Regions from separate parts of the Enterobacter sp. PL_is511 genome, predicted to be linked through region 2. Evidence: predicted binding sites of a transcription regulator. Region 2 holds the regulator's gene; each other region holds the start of a gene.
The links. The regulator PurR, encoded in region 2, represses purine synthesis genes. The targets are predictions, from matches to a motif close to CANGCAAACGTTTGCNTG.

Region 1 (4,184 bases), on a different contig from region 2:
CTGTACGTTCTACGGTACGGCTAACACTAACCAGATGGTGGTGGAATTTATGGGGATGCAGCTTCCGGGCTCGTCCTTTATCCAGCCGGACGCGCCGCTGCGCAAGGCGCTGACCGAGGCCGCGGCCCGTCAGGTTACGCGTCTGACCGGCAACGGCAACGAATGGATGCCGATGGGCAAAATGGTTGACGAAAAAGTCATCGTCAACGGGATTGTCGCGCTGCTGGCAACCGGGGGGTCAACCAACCACACCATGCACCTGGTGGCCATGGCGCGTGCGGCGGGCATTCTGATTAACTGGGATGACTTCTCCGAGATCTCTTCCGTGGTGCCGCTGATGGCACGCCTGTACCCGAACGGTCCGGCGGACATTAACCACTTCCAGGCCGCGGGCGGCGTACCGCTGCTGATGCGCGAGCTGCTGAAAGGCGGACTGCTGCATGAAGACGTAAATACCGTGGCAGGCTTTGGCCTTCAGCGCTATACCCAGGAGCCGTGGTTGAACAACGGCGAGCTGGACTGGCGCGAAGGGGCGAGCGCGTCTCTTGATGCGCAGGTGATCGCCACCATCGACAAACCGTTCTCTCCTCACGGCGGCACCAAAGTGCTGAGCGGCAACCTCGGTCGCGCGGTAATGAAGACCTCTGCCGTACCGGAAGAGAACCAGATTATCGAAGCGCCGGCGGTGGTGTTTGAAAGCCAGCACGACGTATTACCCGCCTTTGACGCCGGTCTGCTCGACAAAGACTGCGTGGTGGTGGTGCGTCATCAGGGGCCTAAAGCTAACGGGATGCCAGAATTACATAAACTTATGCCACCACTTGGTGTATTATTGGACCGCCGTTTCAAAATTGCGTTAGTAACCGATGGACGCCTCTCCGGGGCATCCGGTAAAGTGCCTTCAGCCATCCACGTGACGCCTGAAGCCTACGACGGCGGGTTGCTGGCGAAAGTGCGTGACGGTGACATGATCCGCGTTAACGGTCAGACAGGCGAGTTAACCCTGCTGGTGGATGACGCCGAGCTGGCGGCACGTCAACCCCATATTCCTGACCTGAGCGCATCGCGCATGGGGACCGGACGCGAAATGTTCAGCGCGCTGCGTGAGAAGCTCTCCGGTGCGGAGCAGGGCGCAACCTGTATTACGTTTTAAGACGACTTGATTTTAACGATCTGGCGAGAGAAGACTCTGATGAAAAACTGGAAAACAAGTGCAGAAGCAATCCTGACCACTGGCCCTGTCGTGCCGGTTATCGTGGTAAACAAGCTGGAGCACGCTGTACCTATGGCGAAAGCGCTGGTTGCGGGCGGCGTTCGCGTTCTGGAAGTTACCCTGCGTACCGCCTGCGCGATGGATGCCATTCGCGCGATTGCTAAAGAAGTGCCGGACGCCATCATCGGTGCGGGTACCGTGACGAACGTAAAACAGCTGGCTGAAGTGACCGAAGCGGGCGCGCAGTTTGCCATCAGCCCGGGCCTGACCGAGTCGCTGCTGAAAGCCGCGACCGAAGGCACCATTCCGCTGATCCCGGGCATCAGCACCGTCTCTGAACTGATGCTGGGCATGGACTACGGTCTGAAAGAGTTCAAATTCTTCCCGGCTGAAGCGAACGGCGGCACTAAAGCGCTGCAGGCGATTGCGGGTCCCTTCTCTCAGGTACGCTTCTGCCCGACGGGGGGTATCTCTCCTGCCAACTACCGTGACTACCTGGCGCTGAAAAGCGTGCTGTGCATCGGTGGCTCATGGCTGGTTCCGGCGGATGCGCTGGAAGCGGGCGACTGGGATCGCATCACAAAACTGGCTCGCGAAGCGGTGGAAGGTGCGAAGCAGTAAGCCATTCGCCGCATGAAAAACGGGCCTTTCGGCCCGTTTTTTTTATCCCATTACCTTAACGCTTGCTGCGGCTGCTTTCGCTCTCGCCACGGCGTCGTCAACGTTATCCCCGGTGGCTAATGCCACGCCAAGACGACGGGTTCCGTCGATCTCCGGCTTGCCGAACAAACGTACCTGCAATCCTGCACCCACCGCCCCGTCGACGTTATCAAACGTGACGTTCTGGCTGGTTAACTGCGGCAGGATCACCGCCGAGGCGGCCGGGCCATACTGACGGACACCGCCGACGGACAGGCCGAGGAACGCGCGCACGTGCAGGGCGAACTCGGAGAGATCCTGCGAAATCAGTGTCACCATGCCGGTGTCATGCGGGCGAGGGGAGACTTCGCTGAAAATCACCTCATCACCGCACACAAACAGCTCGACGCCGAACAGGCCATAGCCGCCCAGCGCCAGGACGGTTTTACGGGCGATCTCCTGAGCCCGCTCCAGCGCCAGGGCGCTCATCTGCTGCGGCTGCCAGGATTCGCGGTAATCGCCATCCTCCTGACGGTGGCCAATCGGGTCGCAGAAATGGACGCCGTCAACGGCGCTGACGGTCAGCAGGGTGATCTCGAAATCAAACTTCACGACGCCTTCAACGATGACGCGACCGGCGCCGGCACGGCCGCCCTGCTGGGCATAATCCCACGCGTTATCCAGAGTGCCGCTGTCGCGAATAAAGCTCTGTCCTTTTCCGGAGGAGCTCATCACCGGCTTAACGATGCACGGATAGCCAATCTCCTCGACGGCCTTCAGGAATGAAGCCTTATCGCCAGCAAAACGGTAGCTCGAGGTGGGCAATCCCAGCTCTTCTGCCGCCAGGCGACGAATACCTTCGCGGTTCATGGTCAGCTTTGCGGCTTTTGCGCAGGGCACCACGCGCTGGCCTTCCTGCTCGAGGGCGATCAGCGTATCGGTGGCAATCGCTTCAATTTCCGGTACAACGAAATCGGGCTTCTCGCGCGTAATCAGTTCGCGAAGGGCATCGCCATCCAGCATGTTAATCACATAAGAACGATGGGCGACGTGCATGGCGGGTGCGTCGGCGTAACGGTCTACGGCGATGACTTCCACACCTAAACGTTGGCACTCAATGGCGACCTCTTTTCCCAGCTCGCCCGATCCCAACAGCATCACTCGCGTCGCCGCAGGTCGCAGCGCAGTTCCTAAACGAATCATAACAATCCCCCTAAAAAAGTTGCGCGCAGTATAAACGAAAACGTTTGCGTCTGTCTTGCGCAGGGATAAACGCGAGGGCAGAAATTTGCGCTTCTTTAGCCCGACCAGACATTTCCTGACGCCCGCTCGCTTACGCTGTGGAACATGTTCACCGTTAAGTGAGGGAAATCATGTCTGGCTGGTTAAATCAATTGCAATCCCTGTTAGGGCAGAAAACATCATCTGGCGAACGGGACCTCAGCAAACTGCTGGTACCCGGAGCGCTCGGCGGGCTGGCAGGCCTGCTGGTCGCGAATAAATCCTCACGCAAGCTGCTGGCAAAATATGGCACCGGCGCGCTGCTGGCCGGCGGCGGCGCCATCGCGGGCACCGTGCTGTGGAATAAGTACAAGGACCGGGTACGGACCGCGCACAGCGATGAACCGCATTATGGCGAGCACACCTCGCCGCTGGATCTGCGTACCGAACGGCTCATTCTTGCGCTGGTTTTTGCCGCGAAAAGTGACGGGCATATTGACGACAAAGAACGATCGGCGATCGAGCAGCAGCTGCGTGAAGCCGGCGTTGAAGAGAAGGGCAGAGCGCTGGTGGCGCAGGCTATCGAACAGCCGCTTGAGCCGCAGCGTCTTGCGCAAAGTGTGAAAAATGAGGAAGAGGCGCTGGAGCTCTATTTCCTCAGCTGTGCCGCCATCGATATCGATCACTTTATGGAGCGGAGCTACCTTAACGCCCTGGGCGATGCGTTAAAGATCCCTCAGGACGTGCGCGAGGGCATTGAGCGGGATATCCGCGAACAAAAACAGGCGTTACAGGGATAGCCTCCGCCGTCGCGACGCTGTTTCGCTTGCATCATGCGTGGGTTTTGCCAACCTTATAGGGTGTAAAACTTAAAAGAATGATGACATGCCACCGAAAGCCCGACGTACTCCTTATGCGATCACCACGCATGGCGATACGCGCATAGACAACTATTACTGGCTGCGGGACGATTCGCGCTCCCGGCCAGAGGTACTCGACTACCTGCACGAGGAAAACGACTATGGCCGCAAGGTCATGTCCAGCCAGCAGACGCTTCAGGACCAGCTGCTGAATGAGATGGTGCAGCGTATTCCTCAGCGCGATATCTCTG
Region 2 (4,184 bases):
TGAACTGGCTACCGCTATCAACGCCGCCTTTGGCAGCTTCGCGGATTTCAAAGCGAAATTTACCGATGCAGCCATCAAGAACTTCGGTTCGGGCTGGACGTGGCTGGTTAAAGAGGCGGATGGCAAACTGGCTATCGTGTCCACCTCTAACGCAGGCACCCCGCTGACCACCAGCGCTAAGCCGCTGATGACCGTGGACGTATGGGAACACGCTTACTACATTGATTACCGCAACGCGCGCCCGAACTACCTGGAGCACTTCTGGGCACTGGTTAACTGGGACTTTGTCGCGAAGAACTTCGCCGCGTAAGAGACACGCAGAAGGGTTCGCCCTTCTGCGTTTTTGGTTTATTCCGCAGCGCAGGCTGCTTCAGGCTGTTTACGACCCGACATCATCACCAGCAGCAGGCCGAGCGCGGCAATAATCGCCCCCATCACCGGCACAAAGCTGTACCCCAGTCCCCCTGAAATCACGGCCCCACCGGCCGCCGCACCGAGCGCGTTGCCCAGGTTGAAGGCGCCGATGTTGACCGACGATGAGAGGCCCGGCGCTTCATGCGCGACGCGCATCACGCGCATCTGCAGCGGCGGCACCACGGCAAAGGTGGCGGCTCCCCAGACGACCATTGCGATCGCGGCCCCAAACTCATTACGCGCCAGCCACGGAATGGCAATCATGATGGCAATCAGCAGGGTTAAGAAGCCCTTCAGCGTGCCGCTCACGGAACGGTCGGCAAATTTCCCGCCGAGATAGTTGCCGATCGAGAAGCCCACGCCTATCAGTACCAGCATCGCGGTCACAAAGAGAGGCGTTGCGTGGGTGATGTCATGCAATACCGGTGAAATATAGGTGTAGAGGGTAAACATCGCCCCTGCCCCCAGCACGGTGGTGAGCAGCGCGGAGAGGACCTGCGGGCGCACCAGCACCGACAGCTCTCTGCGCACGTCAGGACGTTCACCCGCGCTGCCTTTCGGCAGGGAGAAGAACAGCGCCACCATCGCGACCACGCCCAGCCCGGCCGTTGCCAGGAAGGACATCCGCCAGCCGATCGCTTCCCCCAGCCAGGTTGCCGCAGGCACCCCGCCGATGTTGGCAATCGTTAGCCCCATAAACATGGTTGCTACGGCGCTGGCCTGCTTATGTTTTGGCACCACGCTGGCAGCCACGACCGATCCCAGCCCGAAGAACGCGCCGTGGTTAAGGCTGGTCAGAATACGAGACAGCATCAGCGTGGTGTAGTCCGGCGAAATGGCCGAAAGCACGTTACCCAGGGTGAAAATCGCCATCAGGAAAATCAGCGCATTGCGGCGCGCGCGGTGCGAAAGGAGAAGCGTCATCAGCGGCGCCCCCACCATCACGCCGATAGCATAGGCGCTGATTAACATCCCTGCCGCAGGGATCGAGACGTCCACGCCGCGGGCGATGACGGGCAGTAACCCCATCGGGGAGAATTCAGTGGTGCCAATCCCAAAAGCGCCAATCGCCAGGGCCAGCAGGGGAAAATTGATTTTCATGCGTCAACTCCGGATGCCGTGTCATGTGGTGACACAGAACAAAGAAGCGGAAAGCATGACATCAATCACAAAAAATGAGAAGTTAACAAAATGGCAAAAGATTTTTGCCAGAGAAGTAACAATCGGGTCGATCGGGAGGGAGAAGGCTCTCCCTCCGCGTAAATCAGTGCAGCGCAGCCGTCAGACCGGCCGCGACAATCAGAGCCAGCACAATAACGGTGGTGAACAGCGAAAACTTCAGATCGGAACTCATCAATTTTTCTCCTTTTAATCCCCCCACGAAAAGTGAGCCTGCTCATTTTTGCATAATTTACGTCAAAAATCTTCCTGGATTTAGGCTGATAAACACTTTACCTCTTCCCCTTTTCATCAAGATAGGACAAAATTCCACGCTAAATTTATTAGCGTACCGGCCATTGACCCCCTCCTGACGTCCCGTGTCGTTTTCCCGGCGTGCCGCAATTCAAGATTGCGTGATAAGGGTGAGAGAAGGCAAACGTTTACCTTCAAGTTTTTCAGGAGTTTAGGATATGGTCTGGAGTGACATTTAATGGCAACAATTAAAGACGTAGCAAAACGCGCAAACGTTTCCACTACAACCGTATCACATGTAATTAACAAAACCCGCTTCGTGGCGGAAGAGACGCGCAACGCCGTCTGGGCAGCGATCAAAGAGCTGCACTATTCGCCAAGTGCGGTTGCGCGCAGCCTCAAGGTTAATCACACCAAATCCATTGGATTGCTGGCCACTAGCAGTGAAGCGGCCTATTTTGCCGAGATCATTGAAGCGGTAGAGAAGAACTGCTTCCAGAAAGGCTATACCCTGATTCTGGGCAACGCATGGAACAGCATAGAAAAACAGCGTGCCTACCTGTCGATGATGGCGCAAAAGCGCGTTGATGGCCTGCTGGTAATGTGTTCCGAGTACCCGGAATCCGTGCTGTCGATGCTCGAAGAGTATCGCCATATTCCCATGGTGGTCATGGACTGGGGCGAAGCGCGCGCGGATTTCACTGATTCCGTTATCGATAATGCCTTTGAAGGCGGCTATATGGCCGGTCGTTATCTGATCGAACGCGGTCACCGCGAGATTGGCGTGATCCCCGGTCCGCTGGAGCGCAACACCGGCGCGGGCCGTCTGGCCGGTTTTATGAAAGCGATGGAAGAAGCGCTGATCAACGTGCCGGAAAACTGGATTGTGCAGGGCGACTTTGAGCCGGAGTCGGGCTACCGCGCAATGCAGCAGATCGTCTCCCAGCCACACCGTCCGACCGCCGTTTTCTGCGGGGGTGACATCATGGCTATGGGCGCGCTCTGCGCTGCCGACGAGCTGGGTCTGCGCGTACCGCAGGATATTTCCGTGATCGGGTATGACAACGTGCGTAACGCGCGTTTCTTCACGCCAGCGTTGACCACCATTCACCAGCCGAAAGATTCGCTGGGCGAAACGGCCTTCAATATGCTGATGGACAGGATCGTCAACAAACGTGAAGAGTCGCAGTCCATTGAAGTTCACCCGCGTCTTATCGAACGCCGTTCCGTTGCGGACGGTCCGTTCCGCGACTACCGTCGTTAATCGCTTTACGGGGCCAGCTATGCTGGCTCCCGTAACCATTCCCGGTTTAGCGTTTCGCTGTCTCCCAGATAATCCAGCAGCCAGGCCATCGCAGGCGAGACATCACTTTGCTGCCAGGTCAGGCAGCAGGCCGCATCCGGGAACGGATTCTCCAGCGTCAGCTCAACCCACTCTCCGGTATCGATGCGCGGACGCGCGAAATGAACGGGCACCATCGCGACGCACAGTCCGGCGCTGAGGCACGTCGCCGACGATTCCCAGTCAGGGGCCACCACCCGCCGCTGGTTGTCCAGAAGCCAGGTGATACGCTTCGGCAATGAACGGGAGGTATCCTCCAGCACCAGCGACGGCCAGTTGCGCAGCGTATCATCGCTGAGCGGCCCCTCCATCACCGCCAGCGGATGATCGCTTGCCACCACGCACTTCCAGCTCAGCATGCCCATATCGCGAAAGGCGTAACGTCCCCCGACCGGGATCGCCTGCGTGGCCCCGATTGCCATCTCTGCCCTGCCGTCCGCCAGCGCATCCCAGACGCCGTTGAACACCTCCTGCGAGACCCGCAGCTCGACATCTGAAAAATGACGATAGAAATCGACGATCATCTGCCGGGTACGTTCCGGCTTAACGATGTTATCCACCGCGATGGAAAGATGCCCCCGCCAGCCGTTAGCGATCTGCTGACACTGTTCGCGGGTGATCTGCATTTTTTTGATAACAGAACGCCCTTCCTTCAAAAACCACGCCCCTGCGGGCGTTAATTCCACATCACGATGGCGCCGCTCAAACAGCGGAACCGCCAGCCACTCCTCCAGCTGACGCACCGTGTAGCTGATGGCCGAAGGGACGCGGTGCAGCTCCTGCGCTGCACCGCTAAAGCTGCCGTTACGTGCAACAGCATCGACCACTTCAAGAGAATAATCTGACCACATTTTCTGCCTGCAAAAAATTTGAATGCACCCGCCAAATATTAGCGTTTCACAAGCCGCTTTGCACTCCCTACACTCTCCGCCAACGTACACCTGCCTCCTCAGGAGAATAAGAGAATGCAACCCAGGAAAGGATTTTTAGTCTGGCTCGGCGGCTTAAGCGTGCT
Region 3 (4,184 bases), on a different contig from region 2:
CACGATCCTACTGCACATGCCGAAATCATGGCGCTTCGCCAGGGCGGTCTGGTGCTGCAAAATTATCGCCTGCTTGATACTACGTTGTATGTGACGCTGGAGCCGTGCGTGATGTGCTCCGGCGCGATGGTGCACAGCCGGATCGGGACTCTGGTCTTCGGTGCGCGGGATGAAAAAACCGGTGCGGCCGGTTCGCTGATGGACGTGCTGGGTCACCCGGGGATGAACCACCAGGTGAAGACTATCGGCGGGGTGCTTGCACCAGAGTGTTCGGGGCTATTAAGCGATTTCTTTCGAATGCGCCGTCAGCAGAAAAAGCAGCAAAAGGCAGAATTGAAGCTGTCGGACGATTAAGCTCGTCCGGCGCCACGACTGGGTAACTTTGAGCCAGCTGTTTGGCCTCTGTTGCCTCTTTCTCTTTCTCCAGCAGATACCCGACCAGGCTAATTTGATATTTACGGATATTTTCCACGTAGGCGTAGGCTTCATGTCCGCGCGCGTAGCCGTAAGTCAGCTTGTTATACCATGGCTTCTGGCTCAGCAGCGGCAGGCGCTGCTTAACGTCTGACCAGCTGTCCGGGTTACCTTTCGTTTTGGCCGTCAACGCCCGCGCATCCAGCATATGTGCGTAGCCCATATTGTAGGCCGCCAGCGCGAACCAGATCCGCTCCTCTTCCGGCACCGTTGCCGGGACTTTGGCCATCATATCCTGCAGGTAGCGCGCGCCGCCGCTGATGCTCTGTTCCGCATCGGTACGGTCATTGACGCCCAGGCTCAGCGCGGTATTTTTGGTTAACATCATCAAACCACGTACGCCCGTGGGAGACGTGGCCTGGGTATCCCAGTGGGATTCCTGATACGAAATAGCCGCCAGCAATTTCCAGTCAATCTCCTGGGCGTATTTTTCGAACAGCGGCTGCAGATCTGGCAGGACGCTGTCTACCGCGCGCAGGAAGCTGCGGGTGTCAACGTAGTCAAAGTCGTCACCGTGACCGAGGTACTTCTCCTCCAGGCGCGCCAGGGTACCGTCTTCATTGATGGTGTTGAAGAAATCAAGCATCGCGGCAGAGAAGGTCTGATCGTCATCAAGCTGGCTAAACCAGGTCACAGGCTGCTCGTCGGTGACGTCCAGCGCCACGGCGATTTCAGGATGCACCCGCTGGAACAGGCTGATCGCGACCGAATCGGCGATGGTGTAGGGCACTTTCTGGTCTTTTACCTGCTCCAGCAGCTCCGTCGTGCCGAGTTTCGGATCCACAGTCCAGCTCAGGTCGGGATATTTCTTCTCCTTGAGCTCACGCAGATCGTCAATCACCACGTGGCCAGGCGCAATCGTCAGTTGCCGATCGTCAATCGAGGCCAGCGAACGCGGGCGCAGGCCCCCGACGCGGTAAACCAGCTGCTGCGAAACGGAGTAGTAGGTCGGGCCTGGCTGGTAGTTTTTGCTGCGCTCGCTGTTATACACCAGCCCGGCGGCAAGCATATCGGCATCGTCGTTATCGAGGTCGTCAAACAGCTGGTTGATATTCTGGCGGACGGTGATTTTAAGCTTCACGCCAAGATAATCGGCGAACTGTTGTGCCAGCTCGTAATCCAGACCAATGATTTTACCGTTGATGTCGCTGTAAATCAGCGGAGAGTTGAGGGTACTGACGCGCAATTCCCCCCGCTCCTGAATGGCGGCGATACGGTTTTCGGCTTTGCCGAACCAGGGGATGGAAGGCCAGAGGGCCACTGCCAGCAGCAACGTTACAATGCCGATGAGCAGATAATTAATCTTTAATTTTTTCAATTAGTTAATTCTCTGCGACGCCGGTTGCCTCAGTCTGCTGTAGCCATGTTAATCATAAGGTTTGCCATTGAATGAGCGGCATTTTGCGTAAACTTGCGCCACTTGGCAACCAATTAGAGAGACTGGTCACATCTATTGTTAAATCTCTGTGCAAATTTTATTTCGACGCAAACGGTTTCGTCGGCGCTCAGGATTCTCTATAATGACGCCCGTTTTCCCCCCTTGCGCACACTGTAAGCGCCCCGGCGCTTCGAAGACGAGAGACTTATGATGGAAATTCTGCGTGGTTCGCCTGCACTGTCTGCCTTCCGTATCACTAAACTGCTGGCACGTTTTCAGGCGGCCGACCTTCCGGTAAGCAATATTTACGCTGAGTATGTCCATTTTGCTGACCTGAATGCCCCCCTGAATGCAGAGGAGCGCGTACAGCTGGAACGCCTGCTCAAGTATGGCCCAAGTCTGAGCAGCCATACGCCAACCGGCAAACTGATCCTTGCGACGCCTCGTCCGGGCACCATCTCCCCCTGGTCTTCCAAAGCCACCGACATCGCCCACAACTGTGGCCTGAGCCAGATTAACCGTCTGGAACGCGGCGTGGCGTACTACGTGGAAGCCTCTACCCTTAGCGAAGCACAGTGGCAGGCGGTTGCGGCTGAACTGCACGATCGCATGATGGAGAGCGTATTTGCCTCTCTCGATGACGCGCAGAAGCTTTTCTCTCACCATCAGCCTGCGCCGGTACAGAGCGTAGACCTGCTGGGGCAGGGCCGTCAGGCGCTGATTGACGCCAACCTGCGTCTCGGCCTGGCGCTGGCAGAAGACGAAATCGACTACCTGCAGGATGCGTTTGTTAAGCTCAACCGTAACCCGAACGACATCGAACTCTATATGTTCGCGCAGGCAAACTCTGAGCACTGCCGCCACAAGATTTTCAACGCCGACTGGATTATTGACGGCGAACAGCAGCCAAAGTCGCTGTTCAAAATGATCAAAAACACCATGGAGCAAACCCCTGACCACGTGCTGTCTGCCTATAAAGACAACGCCGCGGTGATGGAAGGTTCCGAGGTGGGCCGCTTCTTCGCCGATCGCGAAGCAGGGCGCTATGACTTCCATCAGGAGCCCGCGCATATCCTGATGAAGGTTGAAACCCACAACCACCCGACCGCGATCTCCCCGTGGCCGGGTGCGGCGACCGGCTCCGGCGGTGAAATCCGCGACGAAGGGGCGACCGGTCGTGGTGCAAAACCAAAAGCGGGTCTGGTCGGTTTCTCCGTCTCCAACCTGCGTATCCCGGGCTTTGAACAGCCGTGGGAAGAAGATTTCGGCAAGCCAGAGCGCATTGTGACCGCGCTGGATATCATGACCGAAGGCCCGCTGGGCGGCGCGGCGTTTAACAACGAATTTGGTCGTCCGGCGCTGAACGGTTACTTCCGTACCTATGAAGAGAAAGTGGACAGCCACAACGGCGAAGAGCTGCGCGGCTACCACAAACCGATCATGCTGGCGGGCGGGATCGGCAACATCCGTGCCGATCACGTGCAGAAAGGCGAGATCGTCGTCGGCGCGAAGCTGATCGTGCTCGGCGGCCCGGCGATGAATATCGGTCTGGGCGGCGGAGCGGCCTCTTCTATGGCCTCCGGCCAGTCTGACGCGGATCTCGATTTCGCCTCCGTGCAGCGTGACAACCCTGAGATGGAGCGTCGCTGCCAGGAAGTGATCGACCGCTGCTGGCAGTTGGGCGACGCTAACCCGATCCTCTTCATCCACGACGTGGGCGCGGGCGGTCTGTCTAACGCCATGCCGGAGCTGGTGAGCGACGGCGGCCGCGGTGGTCGTTTCAACCTGCGCGATATCCTGAGCGATGAGCCGGGCATGAGCCCGCTGGAAATCTGGTGTAACGAATCCCAGGAGCGCTACGTGCTGGCGGTTGCCGCGGACCAGCTTCCGCTGTTTGACGAGCTGTGCCGCCGCGAGCGCGCGCCGTATGCCGTCATCGGTGAAGCGACCGAAGAGCAGCACCTGACTCTGAGCGACACCCATTTCGACAACCAGCCTATCGATCTGCCGCTCGACGTTCTGCTCGGTAAAACGCCGAAGATGACCCGCGACGTAACAACCCGTAAAGCGGCGGGCAAAGCGCTGGATCGCCAGGGCATTACCGTAGCTGAAGCCGTTAATCGCGTGCTGCACCTGCCGGCAGTCGCTGAGAAAACCTTCCTGGTGACCATCGGCGACCGTACCGTGACCGGTATGGTATCGCGCGATCAGATGGTTGGCCCATGGCAGATCCCGGTGGCGAACTGCGCCGTGACCACCGCGAGCCTCGACAGCTACTACGGCGAAGCGATGGCGCTGGGCGAACGCACCCCGGTGGCGCTGCTGGACTTCG

Region 1: a site for PurR is predicted at 3,089-3,106, ahead of purT (formate-dependent phosphoribosylglycinamide formyltransferase). Genes of this name have one in related genera too.
Region 3: a site for PurR is predicted at 1,957-1,974, ahead of purL (phosphoribosylformylglycinamidine synthase). Genes of this name have one in related genera too.

The regions. Positions count from the first base shown of each region.
Region 1 covers NZ_JBVPGP010000017.1:154,801-158,984, forward strand. Annotated here, with positions in the region: gene edd (phosphogluconate dehydratase) at 1-1,153, shown strand, start outside; gene kdgA (bifunctional 4-hydroxy-2-oxoglutarate aldolase/2-dehydro-3-deoxy-phosphogluconate aldolase) at 1,193-1,834, shown strand; gene purT (formate-dependent phosphoribosylglycinamide formyltransferase) at 1,877-3,055, opposite strand; gene AC0TN7_RS04540 (tellurite resistance TerB family protein) at 3,226-3,873, shown strand; gene ptrB (oligopeptidase B) at 3,959-4,184, shown strand, end outside.
Region 2 covers NZ_JBVPGP010000024.1:1,152,638-1,156,821, reverse strand. Annotated here, with positions in the region: gene sodB (superoxide dismutase [Fe]) at 1-310, shown strand, start outside; gene AC0TN7_RS21095 (MFS transporter) at 349-1,515, opposite strand; gene cydH (cytochrome bd-I oxidase subunit CydH) at 1,679-1,768, opposite strand; gene purR (HTH-type transcriptional repressor PurR) at 2,066-3,091, shown strand; gene punR (DNA-binding transcriptional activator PunR) at 3,109-4,020, opposite strand; gene punC (purine nucleoside transporter PunC) at 4,135-4,184, shown strand, end outside.
Region 3 covers NZ_JBVPGP010000021.1:335,045-339,228, reverse strand. Annotated here, with positions in the region: gene tadA (tRNA adenosine(34) deaminase TadA) at 1-354, shown strand, start outside; gene mltF (membrane-bound lytic murein transglycosylase MltF) at 242-1,792, opposite strand; gene purL (phosphoribosylformylglycinamidine synthase) at 2,060-4,184, shown strand, end outside.